Regions from separate parts of the Kribbella sp. NPDC054772 genome, predicted to be linked through region 1. Evidence: riboswitches for the same ligand, from Rfam matches in the RefSeq annotation. Region 1 holds a riboswitch; each other region holds the start of a gene.

Region 1 (6,327 bases):
TGATCTACGTCTGCGGCGCGCTGAACGCGATCGCGTCCTCGCTGCAGCGGCCGAGCCGCGAGGCGCTGCTGCCCCGTGTGGTCAAGCACGCGGAGATCCCCGCCGCGGTCGCGTTGAGCTCACTGACCTCGCAGATCGGTCAGCTCGCCGGCCCGGCGCTGGGCGGCGTCCTCGTCGGCTCGGTCGGCGTGACCTGGGCGTTCTCGGTCGAGCTGGTCGGGATCGTGTTCGCGACGCTGATGTACACCCGCCTCGGTGCCTACCGCGCGGGTGATGGCGCGAGCGCGCCGAGTCTGCGGGCGATCGGTGGCGGGATCGTCTACGCGTTCCGGCGCAAGGACCTGCTGGCGACGTACCTCGTCGACATGGTCGGGATGTTCCTGGCGATGCCGATCGTGCTGTTCCCGGCGTTCGCGACCGACATCCTGAAGGAGCCGAGGTTGCTCGGTCTGCTGTACAGCGCCGAGGCGATCGGGGCGATGTGCGCAAGCCTGACCAGCGGCTGGGCCAAACACGTGCACCACCAGGGCCGGGCGGTGGTGCTGGCCACGATCGGCTGGGGTGCCGCGGTCGGGCTCGCCGGGCTGGCGCCGAACATCTGGATCGCGATCGCCTTCTTCGCGCTGGCGGGCGCGGCCGACATGGTCTCGGTGCTGTTCCGCTCGGTGATCTGGAACCAGACGATCCCGGACGAGATGCGCGGTCGGCTGGCCGGGATCGAGATGCTCGGGTACTCGCTCGGCCCGCTCGGTGGACAGGCCCGGTCCGGTCTCGTTGCCGACCTGACCGGCGTCCGGACCGCGATCGTCAGCGGCGGTGTCATGTGCGTCGCCGGCGTGATCGGGACCGCTGTCTGGCTGCGTGAGTTCTGGCGGTACGACGCCCGTACCGACGAACACGCCGTCCGCGAAAGGGAGCTCCGGACCGCCGGTTAGAGTTCCAGGCATCATGCGTATCCGCCGTGGAATGACCGCTGGCCTGGCCGTCGTACTGCTCGCGGGCTGTAGCGGTCCCGGGCAGGAGACCGCCCCGAGCGCACCGCCACTGGTGTCGACGAGCGCTGTGGATACCCCATCGGCGACGCCCTCCGATACGCCGAGCCCGAGCGTGCCGGCCTCGGCGGCACCCGCGCAGTCCGTATGCCTGCGGATGAACCAGGAATTGGTCCGGACGACGCTTGCGGTGCCTGCTGTGGATATCCAGACCAAGACGGTGCCGACCGACTTCGGCCCTCCGACGTACGACGTCTGCCAGCTGACCCTGAGCAACTTTCCGAACGGTCCGGTGCTGAGCATCGAGACATCGGTGCTCCCGGCGACCGCGGCGACGTTGGCCGCGAGCCAGAAGGCGTCCAAGGGTGAGCCGGTGAAGCCTGCGGTGGTGGGCCAAGGCGGCTACGGGGCGAGCACGTTCGTGGTGTTCCTGCTGGGCGGCAAGCTCTACAAGGTCGCCGGTCCGAAGGCGACGCTCGCGAAGTACGTCGTCCTCGCGCAGGAGGTCGCCCGGCAAGCGGCAGGCGTTCCGACGGCGGATCCGGTGATCACGCGCCCGGAGTGCGACCGCGGGTCGTCCGGGGCCGAGAAGGTGCTGGGCGCGCGGCCGACGGCCCGCCGCGACAGCGAGACGACGCCCGGCGACCCGGTCTGCGGCTGGGTGACCGCGACGAGCGTGCTGACCACCTCGGTACGGCGTACTCCGCAGGCAAAGGCGTTGATCGCTCCGCTCGCCAAGGCCGCGACCTCGCAGTCGATCCCGCTCGGCGACGAGGGGTACGTCGACACCGCCACCGGCCGGACCACGATCCGCGTCGGCGACGACAAGCTGGTGGACTTCGTCCCGCTGCCGGCCCGGGCGATCGACCCGGACCTGATGACGCAGTTCGCGCTGGCGATGGCGCCTATCTATACGCGCTGATCTACACGCGCTGACGATCTGCGACACAGTCGCGGATGTTAGGGTGGCGGCGCCGTGGTGTTCGGGAAGCCGGTGGAGTACCGGCGCGGCCCTCGCCACTGTGATCGGGATGTTCGCCGGACGTTCCCCTCGGGGAGACCACTGGCCGCTTGCGGCTGGGAAGGTTCGACCGGCGATCGCGGTACCCGTCAGCCAGGAGACCGGCCACGGCGCTCGACCCGTCCACGAGGTGCTGGAGGAGCGGTCCGCCCATGGCCGTCGTACGCGTGCTTGCTGTTGTCCTGTCTGTTTCCCTGTTGGCTGGGTGTGGCCCAGCTGCTGAAGCCGGTTCGAGTGCCGGTGCGATCACCGTCAAGAACTGCGGGATCGACGTCTCCGTCGACGGTCCGCCGCAGCGGGTCTTCGCGGCGTACCAACCGGCGATCGAGATGGCCCACGCGTTGGGGATCTCGGATCGGCTCGTCGGTACGGCGTACCTGGATGCCGAGGTGCTCCCGGAGTACGCCGCCGCGCAGGCGAAGGCGACGTACTACAAGAACCTGCCGAGTCGTGAGCAGCTGCTCAGCCTGAACCCGGACTTCGTGCTGTCCGGGTTCAACGACGTGTTCAGCGCGGCCGGCAGCGACTCGAGCTTCGGCAGCCGCAAGAGCCTGTCCGACCTCGGCGTCCGGACCTGGATCTTCAGCCCGCTCTGCCCGACCGCGGACGGCAAGGGCGACGAGGCGATCGACCCGTCGACGGTCTCGATGGACAACGTGTACGCCGATCTGCGCGACCTCGGCAAGCTGTTCAAGGTCGAGGACCGTGCCGAGCAGGTGATCGCCGACCAGCAGCGGCGGATCGCGGCGGTCGAGACGGCCGTGAAGGACGCGCCGCGACCGACAGTGGCGATCATCCGGCCCGCGCTGGAGGGCGGCGGCCTGACGGTGTCTGGTGGACCGGACTTCGGGACGGTGCTGATCAAGCAGGCAGGTGGCGTGAACGCGTTCGCGGACCTGACGTCGAAGCGGAACGTGAAGATCAGCGTCGAGGAGTTCATCAAGCGCGACCCGGACTACGTGCTGATCAGCGGGTGCTGTGACGCGTCGCTGACGGCCGCCTCGTCGCAACCGGATGTCGCCAACCTGCTCGCGAATCCGGCGCTGAGCAATCTGAAGGCTGTGCGCAATCGTCATGTGGTGCCGTGGTTGTTCGCCAATCACTCGGCGGGTGTGCGGGGTGCGTACACGACGGAGAACCTGGCGCGCATCATTCACCCTGACCTCTTCAAGTGAGGAAGGCTGCCGGGCTCACGGGCTGCGTCGGGGTGCTGGCCGTGGCCGTCGTGCTGTCGTTGTGCGTCGGGAACCAGTGGGTCGGGACCGGTGACGTCTATCAGGCGCTGGCGAACTTCAGCGGCAGCGATACCGATCGTGTCGTGACGTACTTGCGCGTGCCGCGAACCGTCGCGGGTCTCTTGGTCGGGGTCGCGCTCGGGTTGTCCGGTGGGTTGATGCAGGGCGTGACGCGGAACCCACTGGCCGACCCGGGGATTCTCGGCGTGAACGCGGGCGCGGCCGTGGCCGTAGTAGCGGCGATCGGGGTGTTCGGCGTGCACAGCCTGACCGGGTACGTGTGGTTCGCGATGGGCGGCGCGCTCGTCGCGACAGTCGTCGTGTACGTCGTGGGCGCGATCGGCGGAGCGACGCCGGTGAAGCTCGCGCTGGCGGGAGCGGCGATCTCCGCGCTGCTCGGCTCGGTCACGTCGGCCGCGACGTTGCTGGATCTCTCGACGTTGAACGAGTACCGGTTCTGGGTTGTCGGTTCGTTGTCCTTGGCGAACGGGGCGATCGTCGTGCAGGCTGTGCCTTTCCTTGCCGTAGGCACCGTTCTCGCGTTGGTGCTGGCCCGGTCGCTCAACCAGCTCGCGCTCGGCGCTGAACTTGCGCAGACCCTCGGCACCCGGGTCGCGCTCGTGCGCATCCTCGCCGGCGTCGCCGTGGTGATCCTGGCCGGTACGGCGACCGCGATCGCCGGCCCGATCGGCTTCATTGGTCTCGCCGTACCGCATGTCGCACGGACGATCGTCGGCGCGGACTACCGGTGGCTGTTGCCGTGGTCGATGGTGCTCGCGCCCGCGGTCCTGTTGCTCGCGGACGTCGCCGGGCGGATCGTCGTACGGCCGGCGGAGTTGCAGGTCGGGATCATCACGGCGCTGATCGGGGCACCGCTGTTCATCGCACTGGTGCGCCGTCGACGGACGGCTGCGTTGTGAAGACTTTGCGAATCGGGCGGGTGTCCACTCGGGTGGATGTCGCGAGCGTCGTGGTCTCGACGGTCGCGTGGGTGCTGACGGTGGTCGTCGGTGCGTTCGCCTTGACTCGTGGCGATTACGCGCTTCCGCTCTCTGATGTCCTGCGGGCGTTGTCGGGGCACGGGACGCTCATCACGTACGACGTCGTCGTGAACAATCGTTTGCCTCGCGTCCTCGTCGGCATCGGTGTCGGTACGGCGTTCGCGGTGTCCGGCGCGATCTTCCAGCGGCTCGCGCGCAACCCGTTGGTGAGTCCGGACCTGATCGGCATCAACGCCGGTGCCGCGTTGGCCGCCGTACTGATCATCACCGTGATCGGGAGTGGGTGGATCCCGCTGGGTGCGTTGATCGGGTCGTTGCTCGCCGCGCTCAGCGTGTATCTGCTGGCCTATCGCAACGGGGTCTCCGGGTATCGGCTGGTGCTCGTGGGGGTTGGCGTGACGGCGATCATCGGGTCGCTGACGGCGTACCTGCTGACGTTGGCGGACATCTACACGGCGAAGAGCGCATCGATGTGGCTCGCCGGAAGTCTTGCCGGGCGGTCGTGGTCGGACGTGGCGTTGATCGGCGCCGCGGTGGTCGTGGGGTTGCCGGCCGCGGTGGGCTCGTCGCGGCAGCTGCGGTTGTTGGAGTTGGGCGACGACTTGGCGCGGACCTTGGGTGGGCGGGTCGAGTTGTCGCGTGGGGTGTTGATCGCGGTCGGCGTTGGGCTTGCGGCGTTGGCGACGGCGGCTGCTGGACCGATCGGGTTCGTGGCGTTAGTGGCGCCGCAGTTGGCGCGTCGGCTGGTTGCGGAGCGCGTGGCCGGGTTGCTGGCGGCTGGTGCGATCGGGGCGTTGCTGGTGGTTTCCGCGGACCTGATCGCGCGGACGGTGGTGGCTCCGACGGCGTTGCCGGTCGGTGTGGTGACCGCGTTCCTCGGGGCGCCGTACCTGCTGTTCCTGATGGCCCGCGCGAACCGAGTCGGCCGAGGAGGATGACGATGCTGCGAGCAGAAGAGCTGACCTTGGGGTATGGCGGGAGTCCCGTCGTACACCGGTTGTCGGCGGCGATCCCGGAGCGGAGGATCACGGTGATCGTCGGCGCGAACGCCTGCGGGAAGTCGACGTTCCTGCGTGGACTGGCCCGGCTGCTCGCGCCTCGAGGCGGAGCCGCCTACTTGGACGACCAGGATTTGGCGAAGCTCAGCGCCGGGCGGCTGGCGACGCGGTTGGGGATGCTGCCGCAGCAGCCGGTCGCGCCGGACGGGATCACCGTGTCCGACCTGGTCGGGCGCGGGCGGCATCCGCACCAACGGTGGTTCCGGCAATGGTCAGCAGAGGACGAGCGGGTGGTGACGGCCGCGCTCGCGGCGACCGGTGTCGCCGAGTTGGCCGATCGGCCGTTGGAGGAGCTGTCCGGCGGTCAGCGGCAGCGGGTGTGGATCGCGCTCGCGCTGGCGCAGGACGCCGAGACGATGTTGCTCGACGAGCCGACCACGTTCCTGGACCTCGCGCACCAGTTGGAGATCCTCGACCTCGTGCAGGACCTGAACCGCGAGCACGGCAAGACGATCGTGCTGGTGCTGCACGACCTCAACCTCGCGGCGCGGTACGCGGACCACCTGATCGCGCTCAAACGCGGCGAGGTGGTCGCGGTCGGATCGCCCGCGGACGTGATCACGCCCGAGGTGGTCGCGGAGGTTATCGGGCTGGAGTGCTCGGTGATCCCGGACCCGTTGACCGGTACGCCGTTGGTGCTGCCGCGGCCTCGCCGATAGTCCTGATCGCGTCCGTGATCTCGGTGGGCGTGCGGGCGGCGTACCCGAGGACCAGGCCGGGCGCGTGCGGCAGTTGGCAATGCCAGGACAGCGGATGCGTCTTGACGCCGTGTTCCAGCGCGGCCGCGGCCAGGGCGACGTCGTCGAGCGGTTCAGCGAAGGTGATGGTCAGGTGCAGGCCGGCCGCGGCGCCGTGGATGGTTGCAGTGGGCAAATGGTTGTGGATCGCGGTGACCATCGCGTCGCGGCGGACCCGGTGCCTGCGGCGGAGGAACCTCAGGTGGCGTTCGAGTTCGCCGGACTCCATCAGGTGCGCGAGCGTGAGCTGCGGGAGCGACGCGTTCCCGAGGTCGGCCATCCG
Region 2 (6,327 bases), on a different contig from region 1:
TGGTGAAGGACGACACCGAGATGGCGGCCGCGCGGCCGTGGGCGTTCAACCAGGGGTTCTACAACCTGTTCCTCGCGATCGGTGCGCTCGGCGGGCTGATCTGGGGCGGCGACAAGGGCCATGCGATCGCCTTGTTCGCCTGTGCGTGCATGGCCGGCGCGGGCGTCGTACTGCTCGCCTCCGACCGCCGGATGCTGCGCGCCGCGGCCACCCAGGCCGTCCCGCCGATCCTCGCGCTGGTGTTCGCCGCGATTCTCTAGTTGACTTGAAGCGCACTTGAGGTCCGAAGCTTCTCGGCATGACGACCGTTGCCGAGCCCGCGACCGGGCCTGCCGCCGACACCGGTGGCGTTCTCTCCCCGCAGTACCGCGCCTTGACCGTTGGCATGGTCGCGCTGATCACCCTGGTCGCGTTCGAGTCGCTCGCGGTCGCGACGGCGATGCCGACCGTCGCCCAGGCGCTCGACGGCCTCAGTCTGTACGCGCTCGCGTTCGGCGGACCACTCGCCTCCGGTGTCGTCGCGATGGTCATCTCCGGTACCTGGAGCGACCTGAAAGGCCCGACCCGCCCGCTCTGGCACGGTACGGCGTGGTTCCTGGCCGGCCTGCTGATCGCGGGATTCGCGCCGACGATGGAGGTCCTGGTCATCGGCCGGATCATCCAGGGCTTCGGCTCCGGTCTGCTGACGGTCGCCCTGTACGTCGTGGTCGGGCAGCTGTACCCGGCCCGGCTACGGCCGCGGATCTTCGCCGCCTTCGCTACCGGTTGGGTGGTGCCGTCACTCGTCGGTCCCGCGATCGCCGGACTGATCGTCGAGCACGCCAGCTGGCGCATCGTGTTCCTCGCCGTTCCCGCGCTCGCGATCCCGGCCGCGCTGGTGATGCGGCCCGGACTGGCTCGCGGCGACACGCACGAGCCGCGTCCCGGGAAACTCTGGGACAAGCGCGCGCTGTGGGCGGTCGCGGCGGCCGTCGGGGTTGGACTGCTGCATTACGGCGGGCAGCAGCACGGCGTACTCCAGATTGCGCTGCTCGTGATCGGCCTGGCCGGGGTGATCGCGTTCGGGCCGCGGCTGCTGCCGCGCGGGACGTTCACCTTCGGTCGCGGACTGCCTTCGGTGATCGCGCTCCGTGGCCTGGTCGCCGCGGCCGGATTCGGCGCCGAGGTGTTCCTTCCGCTGATGCTGACCCGCGAGCGCGGGCTGTCCCCTTCGTTGGCCGGGCTGGTCCTGACCGTCAGCGCGCTCAGTTGGACCGCGGCGTCGTGGTACCGCGGGCGCCCGAAGCAGCCGTTCTCGCACGAGGTGTTCCTGCAGGCCGGCATGATCCTGATCGTGCTTGGCATCGTCACCGCCACGCTCACGCTGAACCCGCACGTACCGGTCGTCGTCGGCATCCTCGGATGGAGCCTGACCGGGCTCGGGATGGGTACGGTCTTCCCCACGCTTTCCGTGCTGGTGCTGGAGTACTCGGAGCCTGACGAGCAGGGTGTGAACAGTTCCGCGCTGCAGCTGAGCGATTCGTTGTCCACGGCAACGGTGCTGGCGATCGGTGGGTCGTTGTTCGCCGCGATGGAGCCGCATTCCGCGGTCATGGCGTACGTCGTCGCGTTCGGTGTCCCGGCGTTGCTGGCGCTGCTCGGTGTCGCGGCGGGACGACGTACCGCTGCTGTTTGAGCTATTCCTTGGAACCGGTGACGGCGATGCTGGCGCCGAGACCGATGATCATCAGACCACCGGTGCCACCGACCAGCTCGAGCCGGCGCGGCGAGCGGGCGAACCATTCGCGCGCCGTACCGGCCACCACCGCCCAGACGCTGTCCGAGCAGAGCGCGATCAGGATGAAGATCAACCCGAGGACCAGGATCTGCGCCCACGCCGGGCTGCTCGCACCCTTGTCCACGAACTGCGGCAGCGCGGCCGCGAAGAACACCGCGGTCTTCGCGTTCGTCACCCCGACCAGGAACCCCTGCCGCACGGTCTTCCGGCTGCTCCCCGGCTTCACCCCCCTGGCAAGCGCCTCCGCGAGCGACTTCCGCGACCGGAAAGCGTGCACCCCCAGATAGATCAGGTACGCCGCCCCGCCCAGCTTCACGATCGTCAACGCGACCGCACTCGCGGCGATCAACGTCCCGAGCCCGAGCGCGATCAACACCAGCATCGTCGCGGCACCCAACGTGTTCCCCACCATCGTCAACACGGCTTCCCGCCGCCCCACCGCCAACGCCCGCCCCACGATGAACAACACGCTGGGCCCCGGAACCACGATGATGATGAACGCAGTAATCGCAAACGCAACCAAATGATGAGCGGACGGCATCCACCCAGAGTAAACGCTCCCCTCACTCACCGCTCGGCTCGCGGCGCCTTCGAGCTGAGCGTGATGCCCACCCAGCAGAAGCCGATGCTCGGGCCGGCGTCCCGCCTCGGCTCCTACCCGCGGCGATCCCGCCGAGTCGTGGGTCCTGGTTGCAAATCGACAGCCGGAACTCACGACTCGCGTTGGGGGTCACATGCCAATTGCCACGACTCGGCAGTAGTTGAGGACGCCGAGGGTGGTGGTCGCGTGGGGATGGGGGTGCGCGGAGTGGACGTGGTGGGGGAGCGGCGGAGTGCCGTACGTCGGGGTTGGGTTGGGGGGCGTCGTGAGGCGAGCGGCACGACGGTGTACGTCGGAAGTGGGCTGCCGGCGTGGTGGAGCGAGGGGCTGGGCAGGTGGGCGGTCATGCCGCACGCCGGGCGGCTGGTGGGTGGGGGTGGGATTGGTCACCGGCGCGCCGTGGCGCGTTGACCGGGGTTCGGTGTGGGCTCTACCGTTCCAGGGTCAACCTGCGGTGCCATGAGGGAAGCCGGTGAGAGTCCGGCACGGCCGCGCCACTGTGAGCGAGCTTCGGTTCGTGAGTCAGGACGCTCGGGCACAGCAGCCTTTCCAAGGGGACGCGCACTTCCCCAGGAGGTTCAGTTCAATGGCAGCTCCTGCCCGCACGATCGCCGTACCGGCTCTCTCGCCCAAGCTTCTCGCTGCTGCTCTTACCAGCGTCGGCCTGATGTTGCTGCTCGCCTACCTGGTCGGGTTCGACCAGGGCGCGGTCTCCCAGTCGGGGATGTACCTGCACGAGCTGATGCACGACGGTCGCCACCTGCTCGGCGTGCCCTGCCACTAGATCAGATGCGCACCTTCGGATCGCTCCTGGTGCGCGGACTGATCGTCGGACTCTTCGCCGGCCTGCTGGCCGGAACGTTCGCCTACGTGATGGGCGAGCCGCGTGTCGACGCGGCGATCGCGATCGAAGAGGCCGGTGCCGCGCACACTCACGACCACAACCACGCTGACCAGGCGGAGGACGAACAGCCATTGGTCAGCCGCGACGGCCAGCGGGCCGGCCTGTTTCTCGCGACCAGCCTGTACGGCGTCGCGCTCGGCGGCCTGTTCGCGGTCGCGTTCACGCTGCTCCGCCGCAAGCTCCGGACCGGCAACGACGCGTACGCCGCGCTCGGACTCGCCGCCGCGGGTTTCATCGGCATCGTGCTCGTCCCGTTCTTCAAGTACCCACCCAATCCGCCGGCGGTCGGTGACCCCGACACCATCACCCGGCGGACCGTCACCTACCTCTTGACCCTGGTCATCGGCCTGCTCGCGGTGTGGGCAGGGGTCGCCCTGTCCCGCTGGGCCGCGCGGTACGGCGATGTCGCCCGCCTCGCCGGTGGTGTCGTCGGACTGCTCGCGACCGTCGTGGCGGCGTACCTGATCCTGCCGCGGATCAACGAGGTTCCGGAGACGTTCCCCGCTACGCTGCTGTGGCAGTTCCGGTTCGCCTCGCTCGGTACGCAGGCGACGCTGTGGCTCCTGCTCGGGTTCGGGTACGCGGCCGCGGTGGACCGCCGGCCGATCCGATCGAAGGTGGCTGCGGCTTGACCACGCTGACCCTGGTCGCGCACGCCCTGACACCCGCACTGCGCGGACTCGTGCTCGGCGGCGACGCCGAGCCGGACGCGGCGAGTGTCGAGGCGGCGCGCGACCTGAAGCTCTCGGCAGACGCCGTGTACTCCGGACCTGAGCAGGCCGCCGTACGGACAGCCGCTGCGCTCGGGTACGACGCGATCGTCGCGCCCGAGCTGCGGGACCGCGAGTACGGCGACTGGGCCGGCCGCGAGCTGGAGGATCTGCTCACGGCCGACCCGACGCGGGTCTCGGCGTGGCTCGAACGGCCGCACACCGCAACGCCGGGCGGCGAGACCGAGAACGACGTCCTCGCCCGGGTCGCCGACTGGCTCGGGGACGTGGCCGGGCAGCACGACGAACCCAGCGCGATCCTCGCCGTCGTCCACCCGGCGGTGGTCCGCGCGATCGTCCTGTACGTCGTGGACGCGCCCGCCGAGTCGCTGCGGCATGTCGACGTCCGGCCGCTCGCCACGGTCAGCCTGTCCCACCACAGCGGGAACTGGTCTCTGGCCTTCGTGCCCTCCGCCTGACAAACTGCCGGTGGCCCGGTCTCACGCCCAGGTGACCGGCTGTCACGGGGAGTCATCATGGCTGAGGCTGATCAACTGGCCGAACGGTTCCGCGCCAATCTGGCGGTGCTCGAGGCTGCTCGCGAGCGGTTGCAGACGGCGGCCGACGACGGCACCGCGGACGACGAGCAACTCAAGCGCCTGAAGACCGTCGAGGAGCTGCTGGCCCCGGTCACCGTGAGCGAGACGGATGCCGACGGCAACGTCGTTCACGTCCAGCGGCAGCGGCAGTTCCTGAAGGTCGACCCGAAGGGACAAGGGCGGGCGATCGAGGTGCTCGGCGAGCTCCCGAAGGCGAAGCACGTCGCCGTACTGGTTCCCGGGATGGGGAACAGCCTCGACACGTTCTCCGGACAGTCGGACCGCGGCGACCTGATCAAGCAGGAGGCCGGGCCGGAGACCGCGGTGATCGTCTGGCTCGACTACAGCTCGCCGCAGGGCCTGCTCAAGGCCGCGGAGGACGACGCGGCGGCCGAGGGCGGGCCGCGGCTCAAGGTGTTCCTGGACGAGGTCGACGAGCTCAAGGCGGAGAAGGCGGACGTCACGGTCGTCGCGCACTCGTACGGCACGAAAGTGGTCGGGAAAGCGCTCGAGGTCGGCGCCCGTCCGCCGCAGGTGGTGATGACCGGGTCGCCGGGCATCGACAAGCGCGTCGACGAGGCGTCGGACTTCGTGACACCGGCGACGACGCTGTACGTCGAGCGCGCGCCCGGCGACTATGTCGCGCTCTCGGAGTGGCACGGGCCGGACCCCGCGACGTTCGTCGACGCGATCCGGATGGAGACCAACGACCCGCTCGCCCGCGACGAGGCGGTGTCGGTGCGCTGGCACAACGAGTACTACCGCCCGAACAGCGAGGCGCTCCGCAACATCGGCCGGGTGGTCTCGGGCAAGCTGAAGGACATCACCCGCACGAACACCAGCCGGGGCGCCGAGACCAAGCTGCTCCTCGGCGCGTCGTGGGGCGACGCCTTCAACGCGGCCGCGAAGACGGCGTCGCGGGTGTTCGACGGACTTGCAGCACTCACCAAACACTCCCGGCACGCCCGCGATACTTCACCCGCACCGTCCGGACGCGAAGAAGCCCCCGCGAACGCCGCCAAACTGAGTGCCAGCGGTCCGGCTGGCGCTGGTCCGACTGTCGGGGAGCGGGCGCCGGGGTGGAGTTCCGCGGAGCAGGTGGCTGGGGAGCGTGGCGTTGTGGGGCGTGGGGTCACTGGGCGTGGGGCTGGTGGACGGGGCAGTATCGGAGGATCGCGGGCGGCGGGTACAGGGCGGTCGCGGCCGTCGGGAGGTGGACGGGGATGAGCGAGCAGCGGGAGTTCCTGCGGGATGAGTTGCTGGCGGTGGCGGCAGCCGTCGTACCCGGTCAGCGGCCGGTGGTGACGCGTGACCCGGGGCCGGTGAATCCCGGCGTACTGTTCGACGGCCGGGGGACGGCGACCGTGTGCCGGATCTCCGTCGAGACCGGGAACCCGTCGGCGCCGGATCCCGAGGCGGAGGTCGCAGCCGCAGCCGAGGCACTGCGCGCCCGGGGGTGGACCGCGGAGGTCGCGGCCCCGGAGGACGGGCATTTTCGGGTCGCGGCCGTCCGGAATGGGTACGAGATCGCGGTCCACGCGTGGACCACTGACTGGCGGATAACGTTCACCGGCGAGACACCGCTGGTTTCATGAATTCGAAACGCGGCGTGGCCTCGCGAGCCTTGGCCGCACGGTGTATCACGGAAGCGTGACGCTGACCGAAGCTCGTAACTTCCTCCGCTCGGAACTCCTCGCGGTGGCGGCAATCGTCGTACCGGACCAGACCCCGGCGGT
Region 3 (6,327 bases), on a different contig from region 1:
ACGATTCATGACTTGGTCGCCTTCAGGGCGAAGAGGAGTGGGATTCGCGGGGCGGGGTCAGGGAGGCGCCACCAGCCCTCCGGGGTTTGCTGCATGGATGGCCAGCGGGGCCACGGGAGTACTTCGGATTCGCGCAGACTGGTGAGCTGGAAGCCGGCGCCGGCGAGCGTGCTGACGATCTCCCCCATGCCGTGCCGCCACTCGTAGCTGGTCTGGCGACCGGGGACCTCGTCGCCGGTGTAGGTGACGGTTGAGTCGTGCGCGATCGGCCCGCGTCCTTCGAGGTAGTCGGCGCGGATGACCAGGTCGTCCGACTCGCCGGGGAGGGAGACCTCGCGCAGCGCATTGAGCAACGGATGGAACTCGACGACGTACAGAGCGCCCCCGGGCTTGAGCAGCTCCCGTACGACCTCGGCCCACTGCTTCAGGTCGGGGAGGTAACAGAGCGCGCCCTTGCCCGTGTAGACGATGTCGAACTGCCGACCGTCGACCGCCTGCACCGCGTCGTACACGTTCGCGTGGACGTAGTCGACGTCGACTCCGGCCGCGGCCGCGATCCCCCGCGCCGCATCCAGCGACTTCTCCGACAGATCGAGACCGCTGGCCCGTGCACCCCGCCGCGCGAACTCGATCGTCTCCGTCCCGAGATGACACTGCAGGTGCAGTACGTCGCGCCCCTCCAGCGGACCGAGGTCGTCCCACTCGTAGTCCGCGAACCAGAACTCGGCGGGGCGGTCGTAGAAGTCGCTTGCCGCGTGCAGCGGCGCCCTCGCGTTCCAGTCGGCCTCGTTGGCGGCCACCATGTCCTGCGTCTGCGCGTCGAGAGTCACACCAAGCAGTCTGCCCACAACCGGGTCCACAGCCTGGCAGACTCCCATCCACAGCCTTGTTCAAGGTTTGTGGATAAGGTTGAATAAGAGTATGGCGAGGGTGGAGTTACACCGCTGGCCCGGGCACCCCGATGGGTTCACCCGGGCCGAGCGGCTGGGCGGGTCGTACGAGCTGTACTTCCCGGACCCGCTGGTCGGTCGGGAGTTCAACCTGAGCGACGACGTTCTCGCGGCACTCGAGGACGCCGCCGGCGATCTCGCCCGTCTGGACGCGACCGCCGCCGTCCTGACCAACAGCGAGGCCCTCGCGCGACTCCTGCTGCGCGCCGAGGCGGTCGGCTCGTCCCACATCGAGGGTCTCGTCGTCGGAGCCCGCCGCCTATTGAAGGCCGACGTACTGCGGGATCGGGCGCGGGACGTCACGGCCGAGGAGGTACTCGGCGCGGTCGACGCGATGACCTGGGTGACCGAGTCCGTCCAGGCCGGTGACAAACTCGAGGTCGACCATCTGCTCGAGGCACACCGGCTCCTGATGGCGCAGTCGCCGAACCCGGAGTACGGCGGCGAGATCCGCTACCTGCAGAACTGGATCGGCGGCCGCTCCCCCGCCGAGGCCTACTACGTCCCGCCGCCGGCGCAACTGATCCCGGAACTGCTCGCGGACCTGATGACCTTCGTCCGCGAGTCGCCGCTGCCGGTGCTCGCCAAGACCGCGATCGCGCACGCCCAGTTCGAGACCATCCACCCCTTCGCCGACGGCAACGGCCGGACCGGGCGGGCCCTGATCCACCTGATCCTGCGTGCCGACGGCCTGGTGACGCGCACGGTGCCGCCGGTCTCACTGGCGCTCGCCACCCACGCGACGGAGTACGTCGACACCCTGACCGCTTTCCGGTACGTCGGGCGCTCGACGACCGCGAAGGCCCGCGCGGCCGCCAATCCGTGGCTGCGGATGTTCGCGCTGGCCTGTACGCACGCGACCGCGGAGGCCGCCCGTTTCGAGCAGACGGCCGTCGATCTGAAGGCGTCCTGGCGGGAACGCGCCGCGCCGGTCCGCGCGGGCTCGGCGACCGAGCTGTTGATCGAGGCCCTGCCGGCCGCACCCGTCCTCACACTCGCCGCCGCGGCGCAGCTCATCGACCGCTCGCAGCAGGCCGCCAACCAGGGCCTCGCCCGACTGGTCGAGGCGCGGATCTTGCGCGAGGTCACCGACGGCCGGCGGAACCGCGTCTACGAGGCGCCCGAGCTGATCGACGCCTTCACGCTGCTCGAGCGCCGCTTCGCGAGCCCGGCCGCGGACACGCAGATCGAGCCGCCTAGCAGACCCGTTCCGTCGAGGCCACGACCGACACGCTAGGTGGTTTGACTTTCCGTTCCCTGTGGAGCAAGAATTCGAACATATGTTCGATCGTACAGGGGAGCTGTTATGCCGGAGCCGTTCGACTGGGACATCCTGCACAGGCCATCGGCGATGGCCATGGTCCGCGGCCAGCTCGGCTTCAGCTGGATGGTCCTGTCCGGCCGGCTGGCCCGGCTGACCGACGAGCAGTACTTCTGGCGCCCGAGCAGCGAGGCGCTCACCGTCGTCCGGCGGCACTACACAGGACACTTCCGCGCACTCGGGTCCGGCGAATGGGTCGCGCAATGGCCGGACGAGCCGGACCATCGCGGCCCACGGACGATCGCCTGGCTGATCGCGCACCTGACCGAGACGTTCTTCGAGCGCTGGGAGTGGACGTTCGGCGAAAGCCGGCAGGGCCGCGCGGACATCACCCTGCACGGCAACGCGCGGGATGCGGTCGCCTGGCTGACCCACTGGGTCGAGGCCTGGCAGGACGCGATCGCCGGCCTCGACGAGGACGCGGTGACGACGGTCGGCCTCAGCCAGGCCAACGAACTCGACGCGGCCGAGCCGTTCGGCCACGTCGTACTGCGCCTCAATCGCGAGCTGATCCATCACGGCTCCGAGATCATGACGCTCCAGGATCTGTATGCGGTCGCGGCGTGAGGACCACAAGATGTGCGACACGCGGCGTGGCGCTACCACAAGATCTAGATGTTCCGACTTAGCATCACTACTGCTGGTGGTTCGGGATGGTCGACGACACAACATGTTGTTCATCTCGAGGCAACAGGGGAATCCGGTGCGAGTCCGGAACTGCCCCGCAACGGTGAGCGGTCGTGACGTCCAGCTGCGTCCGCGAGTCCGGATACCTGCCACCGGTGCGTGTACCGCCGGTACACGCGGTCCGAGATCTCGCGGGTGGGTCGCAGGGCGTGACGGGCAGTGGTACCGGCCGGTGCTGCCGTCTCGTCGTGCGCCTGCTCGCGTGGTGCCGGGTCTCCGAACACTTCTGGAGCGCACACCTGTGACCATTGCTTCCTCATCGTCAGCCTCTGTGGCGACGGACCGGGAGATCGAGCTGACCGTCGTCCGTCGCGACGGCAGCAGTACTCCGTTCGACGCCACCAAGATCTCCGTCGCCGTGACGAAGGCGTTCCTCGCTGTCGAGGGCGCCGACGCGGCCGCCACCCACCGGGTCCGCGACCTGGTGACCGACCTGACCGGCCGGGTCGTCGGTGCCCTGACCAGCCGCGGTCTGAATTCGCTGTCCGGGCGGCGCAGCGTGCAGGTCGAGGACATCCAGGACCAGGTCGAGCTGGCGCTGATGCGCGCCGGCGAGCACCAGGTCGCCCGCGCCTACGTCCTGTACCGCGAGGAGCGGACCAAGGCCCGCACCCCCGCCGACGCGTCCGGCGTCACCGAGAAGCCGGCGCCGTCCGTCCGCGCCGCCGACGGCACCCGGTCCCCGCTAGACGTCGATCGTCTCCAAGTGGTCGTCGCCGAGGCAGCTGCCGGTCTCGACGCGGTCGACCCCGAACTGATCCTGAACGAGACCCTCGGCGCCTGCTACGACGGCATCGCGCAGCACGAGGTCGAGCTCGCGCTGGTGATGGCCGCCCGGTCGTACGTCGAGACCGAGCCGCAGTACAGCTTCGCCGCCGCACGTCTCCTGCTGGACCGGATCCGCCGCGAGACGCTGGGCCGCGTGTACGGCGAGCCCCGGCAGGCCAGCCAGGCCGACATGACCGCGGCGTACGCCGACTACTTCCCGCGGTACATCCGGGTCGGGATCGAGGCCGGGCAGCTCGACCCCCGGCTCGCCGAGTTCGACCTCGAGCGGCTCGCCGAGGCCATCGATCCGGACGCCGACCTGACCTTCACGTTCCTCGCGCTGCAGACGCTCCACGACCGCTACCTGCTGCACATCGACAAAGTGCGGTACGAGTTGCCGCAGGCCTTCTTCCTTCGCGTCGCGATGGGGATGGCGCTGCGCGAGGACGACCGGGAGGCGCGGGCGATCGAGTTCTACCAACTGCTCAGCTCGTTCCGCTTCATGTCGTCGACGCCGACGCTGTTCAACTCCGGCACCACCCGGCCGCAGCTGTCGTCCTGCTTCCTCACCACGGTCGAGGACGATCTGGCCGGCATCTTCCACGGCATCCGCAACAACGCCCTCCTCGCCAAGTACTCCGGCGGCCTCGGCAACGACTGGACCCCGGTCCGCGGCATCGGCGCCCGCATCCGCGGCACCAACGGCGAGTCCCAGGGCGTCGTCCCCTTCCTCAAGGTTGCCAACGACACCGCGGTCGCGGTGAACCAAGGCGGGCGCCGTAAGGGCGCGGTGTGTGCGTATCTGGAGACGTGGCACATCGACGTCGAGGAGTTTCTGGATCTGCGGAAGAACACCGGGGACGAGCGGCGGCGTACGCATGACATGAACACCGCGAACTGGGTGCCGGACCTGTTCCTGCAGCGGGTCGAGGCCGGTGGTGAGTGGACGTTGTTCTCGCCGGACGAGGTGCCGGATCTGCACGACCTCTACGGCACCGCGTTCGCCGATGCGTACCGCGCGTACGAGGAGGCGGCGGATCGTGGCGAGATCCATACCTTCAAGCGGGTCAAGGCGGTTGACCTCTGGCGCCGGATGCTGACCGTGCTGTTCGAGACCGGGCATCCGTGGATCACCTTCAAGGACGCCTGCAACCTGCGTTCACCGCAGCAGCACAGCGGTGTCGTGCACTCGTCGAACCTGTGCACGGAGATCACCCTGAACACCACGGTCGAGGAGACCGCGGTCTGCAACCTGGGCTCGGTCAACCTGGTCGCGCACCTGACCGACACCGGCCTGGACGACGACCTGCTCCGGGACACCGTCAGGACAGCGGTCCGGATGCTCGACAACGTCATCGACGTGAACCTCTACACCACGCCGGAGTCGGAGCGCGCCAACCAGCGGCACCGGCCGGTCGGCCTCGGTCTGATGGGCTTCGCGGATGCGCTGTTCACGCTCCGGGTCCCGTACGCCTCCGAGGCCGCGGTCGAGTTCGCCGACAGCTCGATGGAGCAGATCAGCTACCACGCGATCGAGGCGTCCAGCGATCTCGCCGCCGAGCGCGGCCGCTACTCGTCGTACGACGGATCGCTGTGGAGTCTCGGGATCCTGCCGATCGACTCGCTCGACCTGCTGCACACCGCGCGCGGCGGTGACGTGACCATCGACCGGAGTACCCGGCTGGACTGGGACACCCTGCGGGCGAAGGTACTGCGCGACGGGATGCGGAACTCGAACGTGATGGCGATCGCCCCGACCGCGACGATCTCCAACATCTCCGGCGTGAGCCAGTCGATCGAGCCGACGTACAGCAACCTGTTCGTGAAGTCGAACATGTCCGGTGAGTTCACGATCGCGAACCCGTACCTCGTCGCCGACCTCAAGGACCGCGGGTTGTGGGACCAGGTGATGGTGTCGGACCTGAAGTACCACGACGGTGTGCTGGCCGGCATCGACCGGATCCCGGCCGATCTGCGTGAGCTGTACGCGACGGCGTTCGAGATCGACCCGCTCTGGCTGGTGAAGGCGGCGTCGCGGCGGCAGAAATGGATCGACCAGGCGCAGTCGCTGAACCTCTACATGGCGAAACCGTCCGGCCGCGCGCTGGATGGGCTTTACCGGTCAGCGTGGCGCTTTGGCCTCAAGACGACTTATTACCTGCGTTCCCAGTCAGCAACCCACGTGGAGAAATCCACGCTTCAAGGCACCGACGGCCGGCTCAACGCCGTACCCGTTGCTCTCACTGAGCCCACCGGAGCCGTGTGCTCCCTCGACGACCCGGACTGCGAGGCCTGCCAGTGAGCTCTCTGTCGATCGGAGCGGCCCGTGTCGAGGTCGCCGACAAGGCGATGATCAACTCCCGCGCGGACGTGAACCAGCTCCTCCCGCTGAAGTACACGTGGGCCTGGGAGAAGTACCTCGCGGCCTGCAACAACCACTGGATGCCGACCGAGGTGTCCATGCAGGCCGACATCGCCTTGTGGCGGCGTCCATCAGGGGCCAAAGACGGCCTCACCGAGGACGAGCGGCTCATGCTCAAGCGCAACCTCGGCTTCTTCGCCACGGCCGAGTCCCTGGTCGCGAACAACATCGTCCTCGCG

The links. A riboswitch is a leader RNA that binds a small molecule or an ion and turns the genes downstream of it on or off. The one in region 1 is predicted to bind cobalamin.
Region 2: another riboswitch for cobalamin. It lies ahead of ACWGID_RS10525 (CbtB domain-containing protein); the one in region 1 lies ahead of ACWGID_RS40125 (ABC transporter substrate-binding protein).
Region 3: another riboswitch for cobalamin. It lies ahead of ACWGID_RS28260 (ribonucleoside-diphosphate reductase subunit alpha); the one in region 1 lies ahead of ACWGID_RS40125 (ABC transporter substrate-binding protein).

The regions. Positions count from the first base shown of each region.
Region 1 is NZ_JBSHBJ010000053.1:3,683-10,009, reverse strand. Features, by position in the region: gene ACWGID_RS40135 (MFS transporter) at 1-935, shown strand, start outside; gene ACWGID_RS40130 (hypothetical protein) at 967-1,914, shown strand; cobalamin riboswitch at 1,953-2,137, shown strand; gene ACWGID_RS40125 (ABC transporter substrate-binding protein) at 2,166-3,188, shown strand; gene ACWGID_RS40120 (FecCD family ABC transporter permease) at 3,185-4,168, shown strand; gene ACWGID_RS40115 (FecCD family ABC transporter permease) at 4,165-5,187, shown strand; gene ACWGID_RS40110 (ABC transporter ATP-binding protein) at 5,190-5,966, shown strand; gene pdxR (MocR-like pyridoxine biosynthesis transcription factor PdxR) at 5,890-6,327, opposite strand, start outside.
Region 2 is NZ_JBSHBJ010000005.1:45,113-51,439, reverse strand. Features, by position in the region: gene ACWGID_RS10540 (DUF1304 domain-containing protein) at 1-260, shown strand, start outside; gene ACWGID_RS10535 (MFS transporter) at 299-1,675, shown strand; gene ACWGID_RS10530 (LysE family translocator) at 1,677-2,318, opposite strand; cobalamin riboswitch at 2,803-2,927, shown strand; gene ACWGID_RS10525 (CbtB domain-containing protein) at 2,965-3,162, shown strand; gene ACWGID_RS10520 (CbtA family protein) at 3,168-3,914, shown strand; gene ACWGID_RS10515 (histidine phosphatase family protein) at 3,911-4,471, shown strand; gene ACWGID_RS10510 (alpha/beta hydrolase) at 4,529-5,818, shown strand; gene ACWGID_RS10505 (hypothetical protein) at 5,815-6,186, shown strand; gene ACWGID_RS10500 (hypothetical protein) at 6,242-6,327, shown strand, end outside.
Region 3 is NZ_JBSHBJ010000022.1:53,038-59,364, forward strand. Features, by position in the region: gene ACWGID_RS28240 (class I SAM-dependent methyltransferase) at 1-9, opposite strand, end outside; gene ACWGID_RS28245 (class I SAM-dependent methyltransferase) at 6-830, opposite strand; gene ACWGID_RS28250 (Fic family protein) at 922-2,187, shown strand; gene ACWGID_RS28255 (DinB family protein) at 2,257-2,838, shown strand; cobalamin riboswitch at 2,899-3,066, shown strand; gene ACWGID_RS28260 (ribonucleoside-diphosphate reductase subunit alpha) at 3,230-6,028, shown strand; gene ACWGID_RS28265 (ribonucleotide-diphosphate reductase subunit beta) at 6,025-6,327, shown strand, end outside.